DNA from 4 places in the Arthrobacter sp. J156 genome. Region 2 is predicted to be linked to each of the others. Evidence: riboswitches for the same ligand, from Rfam matches in the RefSeq annotation. Region 2 holds a riboswitch; each other region holds the start of a gene.
What was found. A riboswitch is a leader RNA that binds a small molecule or an ion and turns the genes downstream of it on or off. The one in region 2 is predicted to bind S-adenosylmethionine.
Positions count from the first base shown of each region.

Region 1: linked by a shared signal. The riboswitch ahead of AC0QR5_RS09770 (methylenetetrahydrofolate reductase) and the one ahead of AC0QR5_RS16245 (hypothetical protein) in region 2 are both predicted to bind S-adenosylmethionine.
Region 3: linked by a shared signal. The riboswitch ahead of AC0QR5_RS12035 (flavin reductase family protein) and the one ahead of AC0QR5_RS16245 (hypothetical protein) in region 2 are both predicted to bind S-adenosylmethionine.
Region 4: linked by a shared signal. The riboswitch ahead of AC0QR5_RS11550 (OsmC family protein) and the one ahead of AC0QR5_RS16245 (hypothetical protein) in region 2 are both predicted to bind S-adenosylmethionine.

Region 1 is NZ_CM149650.1:2,143,245-2,146,663, reverse strand. It holds gene AC0QR5_RS09775 (helicase HerA-like domain-containing protein) at 1-1,429, opposite strand, end outside; SAM riboswitch class I at 1,621-1,713, shown strand; gene AC0QR5_RS09770 (methylenetetrahydrofolate reductase) at 1,780-2,688, shown strand; gene metE (5-methyltetrahydropteroyltriglutamate--homocysteine S-methyltransferase) at 2,713-3,419, shown strand, end outside.
Region 2 is NZ_CM149650.1:3,510,996-3,514,414, reverse strand. It holds gene AC0QR5_RS16250 (DEAD/DEAH box helicase) at 1-2,058, shown strand, start outside; SAM riboswitch class IV at 2,184-2,327, shown strand; gene AC0QR5_RS16245 (hypothetical protein) at 2,340-2,720, shown strand; gene AC0QR5_RS16240 (zinc-dependent alcohol dehydrogenase family protein) at 2,704-3,419, opposite strand, start outside.
Region 3 is NZ_CM149650.1:2,621,710-2,625,128, reverse strand. It holds gene rpsF (30S ribosomal protein S6) at 1-85, shown strand, start outside; gene AC0QR5_RS12050 (single-stranded DNA-binding protein) at 127-711, shown strand; gene rpsR (30S ribosomal protein S18) at 779-1,018, shown strand; gene rplI (50S ribosomal protein L9) at 1,036-1,494, shown strand; SAM riboswitch class IV at 1,638-1,754, shown strand; gene AC0QR5_RS12035 (flavin reductase family protein) at 1,811-2,317, shown strand; gene AC0QR5_RS12030 (hypothetical protein) at 2,367-2,876, opposite strand.
Region 4 is NZ_CM149650.1:2,525,270-2,528,688, reverse strand. It holds gene AC0QR5_RS11560 (hypothetical protein) at 1-437, shown strand, start outside; gene AC0QR5_RS11555 (aldo/keto reductase) at 524-1,519, shown strand; gene AC0QR5_RS11550 (OsmC family protein) at 1,577-2,176, opposite strand; SAM riboswitch class IV at 2,218-2,334, opposite strand; gene AC0QR5_RS11545 (TetR/AcrR family transcriptional regulator) at 2,482-3,105, shown strand; gene AC0QR5_RS11540 (MDR family MFS transporter) at 3,102-3,419, shown strand, end outside.

The sequences.
Region 1 (3,419 bases), 1.4 Mb from region 2:
CGCGTCCCGGGACGTGCCCCGCGACCGAGCCGCCGGTGGCCGGGGAGGAGGGCTCCGGCGTCGTACCCGGGGTCCCGGCCGCGCCCTTGAGCTTCTCGAAGGCCGACTCGCGGTCCACGGGCGTGCCGTAGACCTGCAGGAGGGCCGACTCCGCGACGACGCGCTCGACGACGGAGGCCTCCGACGCGCCCATCGTGGAGCGCGGGGACCACATCCGCGTCCACGCGACCGGGGTCGGTGCGCCCTTCTCGTTCATGACCGTCACGATCGCCTCGCCCGTGCCCGCCTGCGTGAGCGCCGCGCTGAGGTCGTAGTCGCTCACGGGGAACGTCGAGACGGTCGCCTTGAGGGCCTTGGCGTCGTCCGGCGTGAAGGCGCGCAAGGCGTGCTGAACGCGGTTCGCGAGCTGGCCCAGGACGTCGGCCGGGACGTCCTTCGGCGTCTGCGTCACGAAGAACACGCCCACGCCCTTGGACCGGATCAGGCGCACCGTCGTCGTGATGGATTCGAGGAAGGCCTTGGACGCGCCGCGGAAGAGCAAGTGGGCCTCGTCGAGGAAGAAGACGAGCTTGGGCTTCTCCGGATCGCCGACCTCCGGGAGCTCGGCGAAGAGGTCCGCGAGGAGCCACATGAGGAAGGTGGAGAACACGAGCGGCTTCTGCAGGAGCGTCGGCAGCTCGAGGCAGGAGATCACGCCGCGGCCGTCGGGGGCCGTGCGCAGCAGCTCCGCCGTGTCGAACTCGGGCTCGCCGAAGAAGCGGTCCAGGCCCTGGGCCTCGAGCGTGACGAGCTCGCGCAGGATCACGCCCGCCGTGGCCTTGGAGAGCCCGCCGAGCTCGGCCAGCTCCGCCTTGCCCGCATCCGAGGTCAAGTGCTGGACGACGGCGCGGAGGTCCTTGAGGTCGTAGAGCTCCAGCTCCTTCTGGTCCGCGTAGTGGAAGACGAGCTGGAGGCTCGACTCCTGGGTCTCGTTCAGGTCCATGACGCGGGACAGGAGCAGCGGCCCGAACGCCGAGACCGTGGCGCGCACCGGCACGCCGGTGCCGTCGCCGCCGAGCGCGTAGTACTCCACCGGGAAGTCCGCGGGCGACCAGTCCATGCCCACGCCCGCCGTGCGGGCCAGGAGCTTCTCGCCGCCGGCACCGGGGGTGGACAGGCCCGTGAGGTCCCCTTTCACATCCGCGAGGAACACGGGGACCCCGTTCTCGCTGAGCTGCTCGGCCATGACCTGCAGGGTGATGGTCTTGCCCGTGCCGGTCGCCCCGGCCACGAGGCCGTGCCGGTTCATCATCCCGAGCGGCAGGCGGACCTGCGCCTCGGGGTGGACCGCGCCGTCCACGACCGCGGCGCCGAGGCCCATGGAGGGGCCCTCGAAGACGTATCCGTTCCTGATGAGTTCGACGTGCTCCGCCGGAGTTCGCTTAGCCATGCCCCACAGACTACTTCCCCCACGCTCCCCGTCACACGCGCGTCATGTGACCCGGATCCGCCGGGGATGACGCGCCGACGGCCCGGCCCGCGCGGGCCGGGTCGTCACATCCGGACACATGCGGGACTGTGAAGCGCCCGCCGCGGCCGTGCTTGCCGCCCGGGGCACCGTGTGCCTTAGATGAATGCACCAACCCATCAAGAGCGGCCGAGAGATCTGGATCGACGACGCCGCAGCAACCACCCGGAGTCCCGGAACGGTGCTACCGCCAGAAGCGATGGAGACGCATCCACGTCCCGGCCGTCCCCGGGAGCCGCGGTGCACTCCCTTGCATACCGCGAGGAGGAACCATGTCCGAACCCCTGACGGCCAGTCCGCCGTCGTTGTCCTACGAGCTCTACCCGCCGCGGGACGCCGCGAGCCGCGAGACGGTCCTGGAGGCCGTCGAGGCGCTGCGCGCCACGGCCCCCGACTACGTCTCGGTGACGTACAACGGCACCGCCGAGCGCCGCGCCGCCTCGGTCGAGCTCATCACCCACCTGATCGAGAACACACGGCTGCGGCCCCTGGCCCACTTGACGTGCGTCGGGGAGACCCGGGCCTCGCTCGACGCCCTCGTCAGCCGGCTCGTGGGGCTCGGCGTCCGCGGCGTCCTGGCCCTGCGCGGGGACCTGCCCGCCGATCCGGGCGGGGACCGCGGCGAGCTGCCGTTCGCCCGCTACCTCGTGGAGCTCATCCGGCAGGTCGAGGACCGCCGCTCCGCGACGCTCGCGGCCGGCCGCCTGGCCATCGGCGTCGCCGCCTACCCCACGCGCCACCCCGAGTCGCCCTCGTTCCAGCACGACGTCGAGGTGCTCCTGTCCAAGGAGCGCTCCGGGGCGAACTTCGCGATCACGCAGATCTACTTCGAGCCCGCGCAGTACGCGGGGCTCGTCGCGGCCGCCCGGGCCGCGGGCGTGACGATCCCGATCGTGCCGGGCATCATGCCGGTCAACAGCGTGCGGCGCCTCCTGCGCCTCTCCGCGCTCGCCGGCGTCGCACCCGACGCGGCCCTGCTGTCCCGCCTCGAGGGGGCCCGGAGCGACGCCGAGCGGCGTGCGATCGGCGTCCAGGCGGCCGCCGCCCTCGCCCGCGCCGCGTTCGACGACGGGGCCCCCGGACTACACCTGTACACCTTCAACGACCCCCTCGGCTCGCTTGACGTCGTCCACGAGCTCGGGCTCGCCGGCGCCGGCCGGGCCCTCGCCCCCGCACTCTGACCCAACCCCACCCAGGAGGACACCATGACCACCACCCCCCGCTTCCCCGAAGCCACCATCCTCGGCTACCCCCGCATCGGCCCCGCCCGCGAGCTCAAGAAGGCCGTCGAGGCCCATTGGGCCGGCCGCCTCGACGAGGCCGGGCTGGACGCGGCCGCCGAACGGCTGCAGGAGGACACCGTCGCGCGGCTCGTCGAGCTCGGCCTGGACGCGCAGGACTCCTCGATCCCGGCCGACTTCGCCCTCTACGACCAGGTCCTCGACACGACCGCGGCCCTCGGCGCCCTGCCGCGCCGCTTCGCCGACCTCGCCGCCTCCGACGGTTCGGTGGACACGGCCGGCTACTTCACCCTGGCCCGAGGCGACGCCGAGCGGGCACCGCTCGAGCTGACCAAGTGGTTCGACACGAACTACCACTACCTCGTCCCCGAGATCGGACCGGACACCGCGTTCGCGCCGCTCGCCCACCGCCTGAGCTCGACCATCGCGCGCCACGCGGCCGCCGGTTCCGTGCTGCGCCCGGTCCTCGTGGGCCCCGTGACCTACCTCCTGCTGTCCAAGCCGGAGGACGGCGCGCCGGAGGGCTTCGACCCCCTGGACCGGCTCGACGACGCCGTGGCCGCCTACCGCGGGATCCTCGCCGGCCTCGCCGCTGCCGGCGCCGAGTGGGTCCAGCTCGACGAGCCGGCGCTCTCGACCGACCGCGGCGGCGCCCTCGCCGTTCCGGGAGG
Region 2 (3,419 bases):
GCGGAGACCGAGCTCGAGAACGCGGCCCTCGAGGTCCTCGAGCGCACCCCGTCCCTCGCGGCGCGCGTCCTCGCCCCGCGCACCCTCCGCGGCCTCGACACCGTGGACTTCGTGCGGCGCACCCTGCCCGCTCTCGAGGCGATCGACGGACTCGTCGTCGTCACCCAGGGCACGCAACCGGACTACCACGAGCTCACCGAGTCCCCCGAGCTCACCGTCACGACCGTCGAGTCCGAACGCCGCGACTGGTTCGACCTCGGCCTCGTGATCGCGGTCGGCGAGCTGCGCATCCCGTTCGCCGACATCCTCCGCGCCCTCTCCCGCGGGCAGACGCGGATGCTCATGCCGGACAAGACGTACTTCTCGCTCGAACAGCCCCTCTTCGACAAGCTGCGCGAGCTCGTCACCGAGGCCGGACAGCTCACGGAGAAGTCCCACGAGCTGCGCCTCACGCGCTACCAGGCCTCGCTGTGGGAGGAGCTCGACGCCCTCGCGACCCACACGGAGGGCCCGGACTCGTGGTTCGCGGGCGTCGGCGCCCTGCTCGGGGCGGCCGAGGGCGAGCCGGCGGAACTACCCGGCACGCTCGACGCCCGGCTGCGCCCCTACCAGCACGAGGGCTTCACATGGCTCGCCCGCTTGTGGCGCAACGGGCTCGGCGGGGTCCTCGCCGACGACATGGGCCTCGGCAAGACCGTGCAGACCCTCGCCCTCATGCTCCACGCCAAGGAGCAGTGGGCGTCCGCCGACCCGGCCCCCGCCCCCGCGGCGCTCGAGGCGGCGGCCGGGGCCCCGGCGTCGTCCTCCGCCCTGGTGCCCGGCCCCTTCCTCGTCGTTGCCCCCACCTCCGTCGTCTCGAACTGGGCCGACGAGGCCGCGCGCTTCGCCCCCTCGCTCACGGTCGCCGCCGTCACCGACACCCAGGCCCGCGCCCCGCGGCGGCTGGCCGAACTCGCCGCGGAGAACGACGTCGTCGTCACCTCCTACACCCTCTTCCGGCTCGACGCCGAGGCCTACCACTCCGTGCACTGGGCCGGGCTCGTGCTCGACGAGGCGCAGTTCGTGAAGAACAAGGCGACCAAGGCCCACCACGCGGCCCGCGACCTGAACGCGCGCTTCAAGCTCGCCATCACGGGCACGCCCATGGAGAACAACCTCATGGAGCTCTGGTCGATCTTCGCGATCACCTCCCCCGGGCTCTTCCCCTCCGCCGTGCGCTTCGCCGAGCAGTACCAGCGGCCCATCGAGAAGCAGGGCCTCGACGAGCCGCTCGCGCGGCTGCGGCGGCGGATCCGGCCGTTTATGCTGCGCCGCACCAAGTCCGCCGTGGTCACCGACCTGCCGCCCAAGCAGGAGCAGGTCCTGCACGTCGAGCTCGCGCCGAAGCACCGGAAGATCTACGACACCCACCTGCAGCGCGAGCGGCAGAAGATCCTGCGCCTCGTCGAGGACATGGACCGGAACCGCTTCACGATCTTCCAGTCGCTGACCCTGCTGCGGATGCTCTCGCTCGACGCCTCGCTCGTGGACCCCGAGTACGACGGCGTGGCGTCCGCCAAGCTCGACGTCCTGTTCGAGCAGCTCGAGGACGTCCTCGCCGAGGGACACCGCGCGCTCGTGTTCAGCCAGTTCACCTCCTTCCTCAAGAAGGCCGCGGCCCGACTCGAGACCGAGGGCGTCGAGTACGCGTACCTCGACGGCTCCACGCGGCGCCGCGCCGACGTGATCGCGGAGTTCAAGTCCGGCCGCGCCCCCGTGTTCCTGATCTCGCTCAAGGCCGGCGGCTTCGGCCTGAACCTGACCGAGGCCGACTACTGCTTCCTCCTGGACCCGTGGTGGAACCCCGCCGCCGAATCCCAGGCCGTGGACCGGACGCACCGGATCGGGCAGACGCGCAACGTCATGGTGTACCGGCTGGTCGCCAAGGACACGATCGAGGACAAGGTGGTGGCGCTGCAGGACGCCAAGCGGAAGCTGATCTCCTCCGTCATGGACGAGGGCGAGGGCTTCGGCTCCGCGATGACGGCCGACGACATCCGCGGCCTCCTGGAGGCCTAGGACGCGTCATCCGGGGTCATCCGGCGGCGCCGAGGGGCGTTGTGCCCCGGAGTACGACGCCGGATGTCGGCCCGGGCGCCGCGGCCTTGCCACGGCTCCGGTACCGGTGCCTAGACTGGTTCCAGCTTCACGAGACATGGCGCCAAGCTCCGACTGGCCATGCACCAACCCCACTGCGAACCGCGGCACGTCCGCGGACCGGATTGTTCGGCGGGTGGTTCGGATGACGAAGCGGCCCGCGCGCAGCCGCGTCCGGGCAAGGACAGTCCGGAAGGAACGCCATGGCGACTCTTCAGCATCCCCTCACCGGCCCCGACGGGCCGGCTTCCCCGGCCTCCCGCGGTGCGGCCGCCGGCGCCACGACCGCCGCCCCGCGCCGGTCCGCCCGCCGCCCCGCGGCCCGCTCGGCGCCGCGCTTCGCGGGCGACTGGGTCTCCGCCACGCTCCGGCTCGACGCCCACCGCCGCATCGTGCGCCTGAATACGGGCGAGGTGGAGTGGCTCCTCGAGGCGGAGGACTTCGACGCCGTCTCCGAGGCCGTCCGCGGGCGCGTGCTCGCGGACGTGGAGTGGAGCCCGGACCTGCGCCGGCTCCTCGTCCCCGGCGCCCACGAGCGGGCCGGGACGTCGTTCTTCCGGCTGCGTCCTACGGGGTCAGCATGACCTTGATGGAACGCCGCTCGTCCATCGCCCGGTAGGCCTCGGCCGCCTCCTCGAGCGGCAGCACCGCGTCGAAGACCCGTCCCGGGTCGATCCGGCCCTCGAGGACGTCCTCGAGCAGCTCGGGCAGGTAGGCGCGCGTCGAGGCCGCCCCGCCGCCGACGGAGATGTTCTTGGAGAAGAGGACCCCGATCGGCAGCTCCGCGCCTCCCGCCGGGACGCCGACGAAGCCCACGGAACCGCCGGGCCGGGTCGAGCGCAGCGCCTGGTCCATGGACTCGGCGCTCCCGACGCATTCGAGCACGCAGTCCGCGAGCACCCCGCCCAGCAGCCCACGCACCCGCGCGGCGGCCTCCTGGCCGCGCTCCGCGACGACGTCGTCCGCCCCGAACTCCCGGGCGAGCGCGGCACGGTCGTCGTGGCGGGACATCGCGATGATCCGCTCGGCACCGAGCCGCTTCGCCGCGAGGACGGCACACAGGCCCACGGCGCCGTCGCCGACCACGACGACGCTCTTGCCGGGCCCGACCCCGGCGGCGACGGCCGCGTGGTGCCCCGTGCCCATGACGTCCGAGAGGGTCAGGAGGGACTTGAGCAGGGCCTCGTCCGGCAGTCCGTCCGCGCCCTCGCGGCGGTCCGCGGGGATCCGCTCGAGCGGGACGGCCACGAGCGTGCCGTCCGCGTTGGGGACACGGACCGCCT
Region 3 (3,419 bases), 890 kb from region 2:
GCTTGACCGCCAGCTGTCTCTCACCGAGACGATCCTGCGCACCAAGATCATCCGCCCGGAAGACCAGAAGGTCTCCGCAGAGTAGTCTGCGCGGAACCGCAGTAGAAACCGACCAGAGGAGGCACCATGGCAGGCGAGACCGTCATCACGGTCATCGGTAATCTCACCGGCGACCCGGAACTTCGTTTCACCCCGTCGGGGTCCGCAGTGGCGAACTTCACCATTGCCTCGACCCCCCGGACCTTCGACCGCCAGAGCAACGAGTGGAAGGACGGCGAAACGCTGTTCCTCCGCGCGTCGGTGTGGCGCGAGGCTGCCGAGAATGTCGCCGAGACGCTGACCAAGGGCATGCGCGTCATCGCCCAGGGCCGGCTGAAGTCGCGTTCCTACGAAACCAAGGAAGGCGAAAAGCGCACCGTGATCGAGCTTGAGGTCGACGAGATCGGCCCCTCGCTGCGGTACGCCTCCGCGACCGTCAAGCGCGTCCAGCGCGGTGGCGGCGGTGGCGGCGGCGGGTTCGACGGAGGAAACTCCGGCGGATTCGGCGGCGGCAACGCGGGAGGCTTCGGCGGCGGCAACGCCGGCGCGGGCTCCGGCGCGTCTTCCGGCGGCTGGAACAACGCCCCGGCCGAGGACCCCTGGTCCTCTCCCTCGACCGCCGGCAGCGGCGGCTGGGGCAGCAACCCGGGCAACGACGAACCGCCCTTCTAAACACCTAGATATATCCACCATCCCGCAGAACAGTTCTGCGGGCTCCACCTGATAAAGGAGCTCCACGATGGCTAAGGCTGAACTCCGTAAGCCCAAACCAAAGTCCAATCCCTTGAAGGCCGCTGACATCACCGTCATCGACTACAAGGACGTCGCCTTGCTGCGCAAGTTCATCTCCGACCGCGGAAAGATCCGTGCCCGTCGCGTGACCGGCGTCTCCGTCCAGGAGCAGCGCAAGATCGCCCAGGCCATCAAGAACGCGCGCGAGGTTGCCCTGCTGCCTTACTCCGGCGCTGGCCGCGGCTAGGGAAGGGGAAACACACCATGGCAAAGCTCATTCTGACCCACGAAGTGACGGGTCTTGGCACCGCTGGCGACATCGTCGAGGTGAAGAACGGTTACGCCCGTAACTACCTTCTCCCCCGCGGCTTCGCCATCACCTGGACCAAGGGCGGCGAGAAGCAGGTCGAGTCGATCAAGGCCGCCCGCGCCGCGCGCGCCGTTGCCTCCCTCGAGGATGCGCAGCAGCTCGCCGCGTCGCTGACCGGCAAGCCGGTCAAGCTGACCGTCAAGGCCGGCGAGTCCGGACGCCTGTTCGGCACCGTCAAGGCCGAGGACGTCGCGAAGGCCGTCGAGTCGGCCGGCCTCGGATCCATCGACAAGCGCAAGGTCGAGCTGCCGGAGCACATCAAGTCGCTCGGCAACTACCAGGCCACCGTGCGCCTGCACGAGGACGTCTCCGCCACGATCGACCTGCAGGTCGTCCCGGCGAAGAAGAAGTAGCATCCCGGTCCCGGAGCCTCTCCGGAGCCCGTGAAGGACCTCCGTCCCTGGTGGACGGGGGTCCTTCCGCGTTCGGGCCCTCCTTGCGAAATGTTGCGCCGACCTTTGACCCGCCCGTCCGGGTGTGCCTAGCGTTGGTGGTGAATCAAGAGTGTCGACATCCAAGCCCTGGCTCGTCGGCCGGCAACCCTCTCACGGTAGTGGGGTGCTCCAGGTGATGATTCGGCCGGCCGGATGCCCCGGTGCGGCAAGTACCGCGCATCGACGGTGCACCCTGAGGGTGCGCGCCCCGGTGTGCCGCACACCGGAGGAAGCCATGTCCCTGTCCCAGGACCTCAGCCCCAATACCCTGCGCAACGCCTTTGCCCAGCACCCGTCCGGGATCGCCGCGCTGTGCGCGATCGTCGACGACCAGCCGCAGGGGATCGTCGCCTCGTCCTTCACCGTCGGCGTCTCGCTCGAGCCCCCGCTCGTCCTGTTCTCCGCCCAGAACAGCTCCCGCACGTGGCCGAAGCTGCGCGACTCGGCCCGCATCGGCGTCTCGATCCTCGGCGAGGGGCACGACGGCGTCTGCAAGCAGATCGCCTCGAAGTCGGGGGACCGCTTCGCCGGGCTCCGGCTCGACTCCACGGACGAGGGCGCCCTCTTCCTCCACGACGCCTCGCTGTGGCTTGACTGCAGCATCGAGCAGGAGATCCCGGCCGGGGACCACACCGTCGTCCTGCTGCGCGTCCACGGCCACGCCACGCACGACGGGGCGAACGCGCCGCTCGTCTTCCACGGCTCGGCGTTCCGCCGCCTCCACTCCGAGACGTTCGTCTAGGACGAGGTTCGTCGAGGAACCCGTCGGGGAAGCGGTTCCCGGTCCGGCGCTACTTCCCCGCGAGCGAGTCGATGAACTGCTTGGCTTCGGTCAGCGAGATCCCCGTGTCCTGGCGGACCTTCTTGATCGCGGCGATGTGCTGGCCCCGCCGCACGAGTTCGAGGACCGCCTGGTAGTCGGCGTTGGAGGCGCTCGGGGCCGCCGTCGGATCGACCGCCGTGCGCCGCCCGAAAGCCGTCGGGTCGCTCGGAGCCGCCTCGGCCGAGGTCCGCGAGGCGCTGATGCCGGGTCCGCGCGTGGTGGGCACCTCCGGCCGGCCGCTGCGCTCCCGTGCCGCGCGCTGGGCGGCGAGCGTGCGCTCGGTCGTGGCCCGGCGGAGCTCGTCGGCCTTGCGTGCGTCGTCGAGCTGGTGTTGCGCGGCCTCCGCATTGAGCCGCTGGATGTAGACGTCGGCCTCGTTGAGCTCGTTGCGGGGCCGCGTGACGAACACCCAGCGGATGAGGGCGGCTGCGCCGACGATCAGCGCCGTCCAGATGAGGATCGTGGCCATCAGTTCCATGTCGGGGCTCCCAGCGTCGTTGATTCCCGCCCGGGACGGGGCCCACGGGCTTCGGGATCGGCCATGCCCCAGTATCCCAGCGCCGGGACGCCCGGAACAACCACACGCCCGGCCGTTCGTGCACAGATCCCGGGCGTGTCTGTGGATACCGGCCGGTCACCTGTGGAGAACGCCGTTCCAGCGGAGGGTTTTCCCCAACGAAACCTGCAAGTGGCACCTGAATGTTGATGACAAACTTTCTTCCACCAACAGCTAGCAGAGGATGTTTTACCTAGTCAGAGCCGGATTGATTCTGAAATTGGCATTTCATCCACAGCTTCCTCCCCAAGCTGTGCACATAACGGGCCCCTCTTCCCACAGCTTCTCCACATGGGCTGTGGATAACTGTCTTGGGAACGGGCGGGAGAGGGGCTAGGGTGACAGCACTCCACCACTATCCACAGCCGTCCATGCCGCTCCCTGCGCGCGGCGGCGGCTGGGATACTGGGGAGGGCATCATGGGCCCGCCGCCGGCGGCCCCGGGGCAGCGGGCGAAAGGAACGG
Region 4 (3,419 bases), 990 kb from region 2:
CCACGGTGCTGCCCTTCCTCGGGGTGCTGTGGTTCGCCCGCGGCGGCGTCGTCTCGAGCCGGCACATCCCCAAGCGGCGGCAGCGCTACTGGCCGTTCCTGACCTCCGGCTTCTCGATCCTCGGCGGGGTGTGGACGCTGCGCCTCATGGACGCGCCGGACGCGTTGTTCCTCGATCTCGGCGGGATCTTCACGGGGCTCGTGCTGTGCCTCGTCGCGAACGCGTTCTACAAGGTCTCCGTGCACACGGCCGTCGCGGTCTACGTGGCGCTGCAGTTCCTGGGGCCCGTGCCGGCCGTGGGGGTCGCCGGGCTCGCGGCGGCGGCCGCGGTGGGCTGGTCGCGCCACGTCCTGCGGGCGCACACCCCCGGCCAGGTGGCGGCCGGGGCGGCGATCGGCGTCGCGACGCACCTGCTCCGCACGCTCGTCTACGGCTGAGGCCCGCCGCCCCGGCCCCGCATCACGATCCCGATTTCCGTTGTTTGAGCGGCCCATCACCGCCCGGGAGTGGATAACGTGGGGGGATGGCGGGTGACGGATCGCGATTGGTGTTCGGCTGCATGGGACTCGGCGGCGGGTGGGACGACGCGCCGCCGGACGCCGGCGACCTGGCCACCGCCCACGCCGCGGTCGACGCGGCCCTCGAAGCGGGCATCACCCTCTTCGACCACGCCGACATCTACACGCGCGGCAAGGCGGAAGAGGTCTTCGGCCGGGTCCTCGCGGAGCGGCCCGGCCTGCGGGACGAGATCGAGCTGCAGTCCAAGTGCGGGATCGTGCTCGCGGGCCCCGACGGGTCGGGCGGCCGCTACGACTCCTCGCCCGCCGTCCTCACGGCCCGCGTCGAGGACATCCTGCGCCGGCTCGGGATCGAACGGCTCGACGCGCTGCTGATCCACCGCCCGGACCCGCTGACCCCGATGGAGGATGTCGCGGCCGCGTTCGCCGGGCTGCGGGACGCCGGCAAGGTCGGCCGACTCGGCGTCTCGAACATGTCGGCGGCCCAGATGCGCGCGCTCCAGTCCGCGCTCGGCGAGGCGCCGGCGGTCAACCAGCTCGAGATGGGCCTGCACCGGCGCGATTGGCTCGAGTCCCAGGTCCTCGTCAACCACCCCGAGGGCGCGGCGCTCTCCTTCCCCGAGGGCACGATCGAGTACTGCCGCGCGGAGGGCGTGGAGCTGCAGGCGTGGGGCGCACTGGCCCAGGGACGCTACTCGGGCAGGAGTACGACGCCGGAGCCCGGCCCGGGTGCCGCGCCCCGCCCCGGGAGCGGGGCGGCGTCGCCCGAGGAGGAGGCGTCCGGCGTCGTCCGGGAACTCGCCGACGGCCTCGGCTGCGCGCCCGAGGCCGTGGTGCTGGGATGGCTCATGCGCCACCCGGCCCGGATCCGCCCGGTCATCGGTACCACGAACCCGGCGCGGATCGCCGCGTGCGCCGGCGCGGAGCGGGCCGCCGCGGCCATGGGGGCCGTGGACTGGTACCGCTTGTGGACCGCGGCCCGGGGGCGCCCGCTGCCGTAGGGTCCCGCCGTCGTCCGGCCCGCCGCGGCTGCCCTGCCGCGGCCGCTCGGGCCGGCCTCAGTCGGCGTTGACCGCGAGCTCGACGCTGACGGGGGTCGGCCGGGCGAAGAGGTCCAGCACGGGGCAGCGCGCGTCGACGACCTGGTGCAGCTCCTCGTAGCGCTCGGGGGTTTCCGGCCCGTTGAGGTGAACGGTCAGGCGCACCGCCGTGAAGCCGGGGCGCGTGTCCGGATCGGCGCCGAAGATCCCGCGGACGTCGAGGTCGCCCTCCGCCGTGATCTCGAGCGAGTCGATCGCGACGCCGAGCTGGTGCGCGTAGAGCCGGTAGACCACGACCTGGCAGGACACGAGCGCGCCGAGGGCGTACTCGACGGGGCTCGCGTCCGAATCGTCGCCGGCCAGCGCGGCGGGCTCGTCGACGACGAACTCGTGGCGGCCCGCCGTGACGCGCGTGGCGACGGAGCGCTCCGAGACGCCGTGGGCGCGGTAGACGGCCTTCGCGTTGGCCGTGTCCTCGCCGATGCGGCCCGCCCAGAAGGACGCGGCGTCGTCGAGGCGGCGGGCGCGCTCGGCGTCGAGGTCGGTGGTCCTCGGGGTGGCGGATCCGGTGGGAGACTGCTGGCCGGTGCCCGCAGCCTGTTCTGTGGTGGAGGTCATGTTGGGTCCTGCCCTTCGCGTCGTGGCGCATGCGGGCGCGTGCGCCGTGCTTACGCCCGCCGCCGCGGCGGGCGTCGAATCGTCACCTGGGGCACCCCGCTACAGCGAGGAGGGTTGCCGCCCGACCGGCCAGGGCCTTCAGGTCGGGTCTCTTGATTCCTGGCCTCGAGTCTCACGCTCCGGCCCGGGCCGCGGCAAGGACTTCCGTCACGCGGGGTCACCTCGTCATCCGGCGTCACGGGAGGCGGCCAAGGTCACGTGGCCTGCAGTTGTGCAAAGATTGCACTGGTGCATAAACTGTACCCATGCATGATTCACCCCTGAGCCTGCGCGAGCGCAACCGCCTCGAGACCTGGCGGGCCGTCCACGAGGCGGCCTCGGCCCTCGCCCTCGAGGACGGCCTCGCCGCCGCCACGGTCGATTCGATCGCCCGCCGCGCCGGCATCTCCAAGCGCACGTTCTTCAACTACTTCCCCTCCAAGGAGGACGCCGTCCTCGGGATGCGCGCCCCCGAGCTCCGGCAGGAGTTCATCGAGCGCTTCCGCGCCTCGGACGCCGAGCTGCTCGAGCGCACCGTGCGGCTCATGGCGGAGGTCCTGTCCACCGTGGTCGGCGATGGGAGCCGCTTCGAGCGCCGCAAGGAGCTCGTCGGCCGCTACCCCGAGCTGCGCGGGCGCGTGGTCCAGCACCTCAACGACGCCGAGGTCCTCGTGGACTCGGCCGTCAACGACCGCCTCAGCGAGGACCCGGCCACCGTCTCCGCCGAGCTCGGCGAGGACCCCGCGGCCCGCCGCGCGCTGCTCATGGCCGCCGCCACGATCGTCCGCTTCACCTACCGCCAGTTCCCCGGCGCCCCGCTCGAAGAGCTCGGCGCCCACCTCGGCGAATCCACCGACGTCTTCAGAAAGGTCCTGCGTCCCCGGCCATGACCACTTCCACCACCACGCCCGGCACCACCGCGCAGCCGCCCGCCCCCGAGGCGGACCGCAAGAACCACCTCGTCCTGCTCTTCGGCGGCCTCATGGTCACCATGCTGCTCGCCTCCCTCAACCAGACCGTGCTCGCCGCGGCCCTGCCGACGATCGTCGGCGAGCTGCACGGCGTCGAGCACATGGCCTGGGTCATCACGGCCTTCATCCTGGCCTCGACCGTGATGATGCCCGTCTACGGCAAGCTCGGCGACATGTTCGGCCGCAAGCCGCTCCTGCTCTTCGCGATCATCGTGTTCATCGGCGGCTCCGTG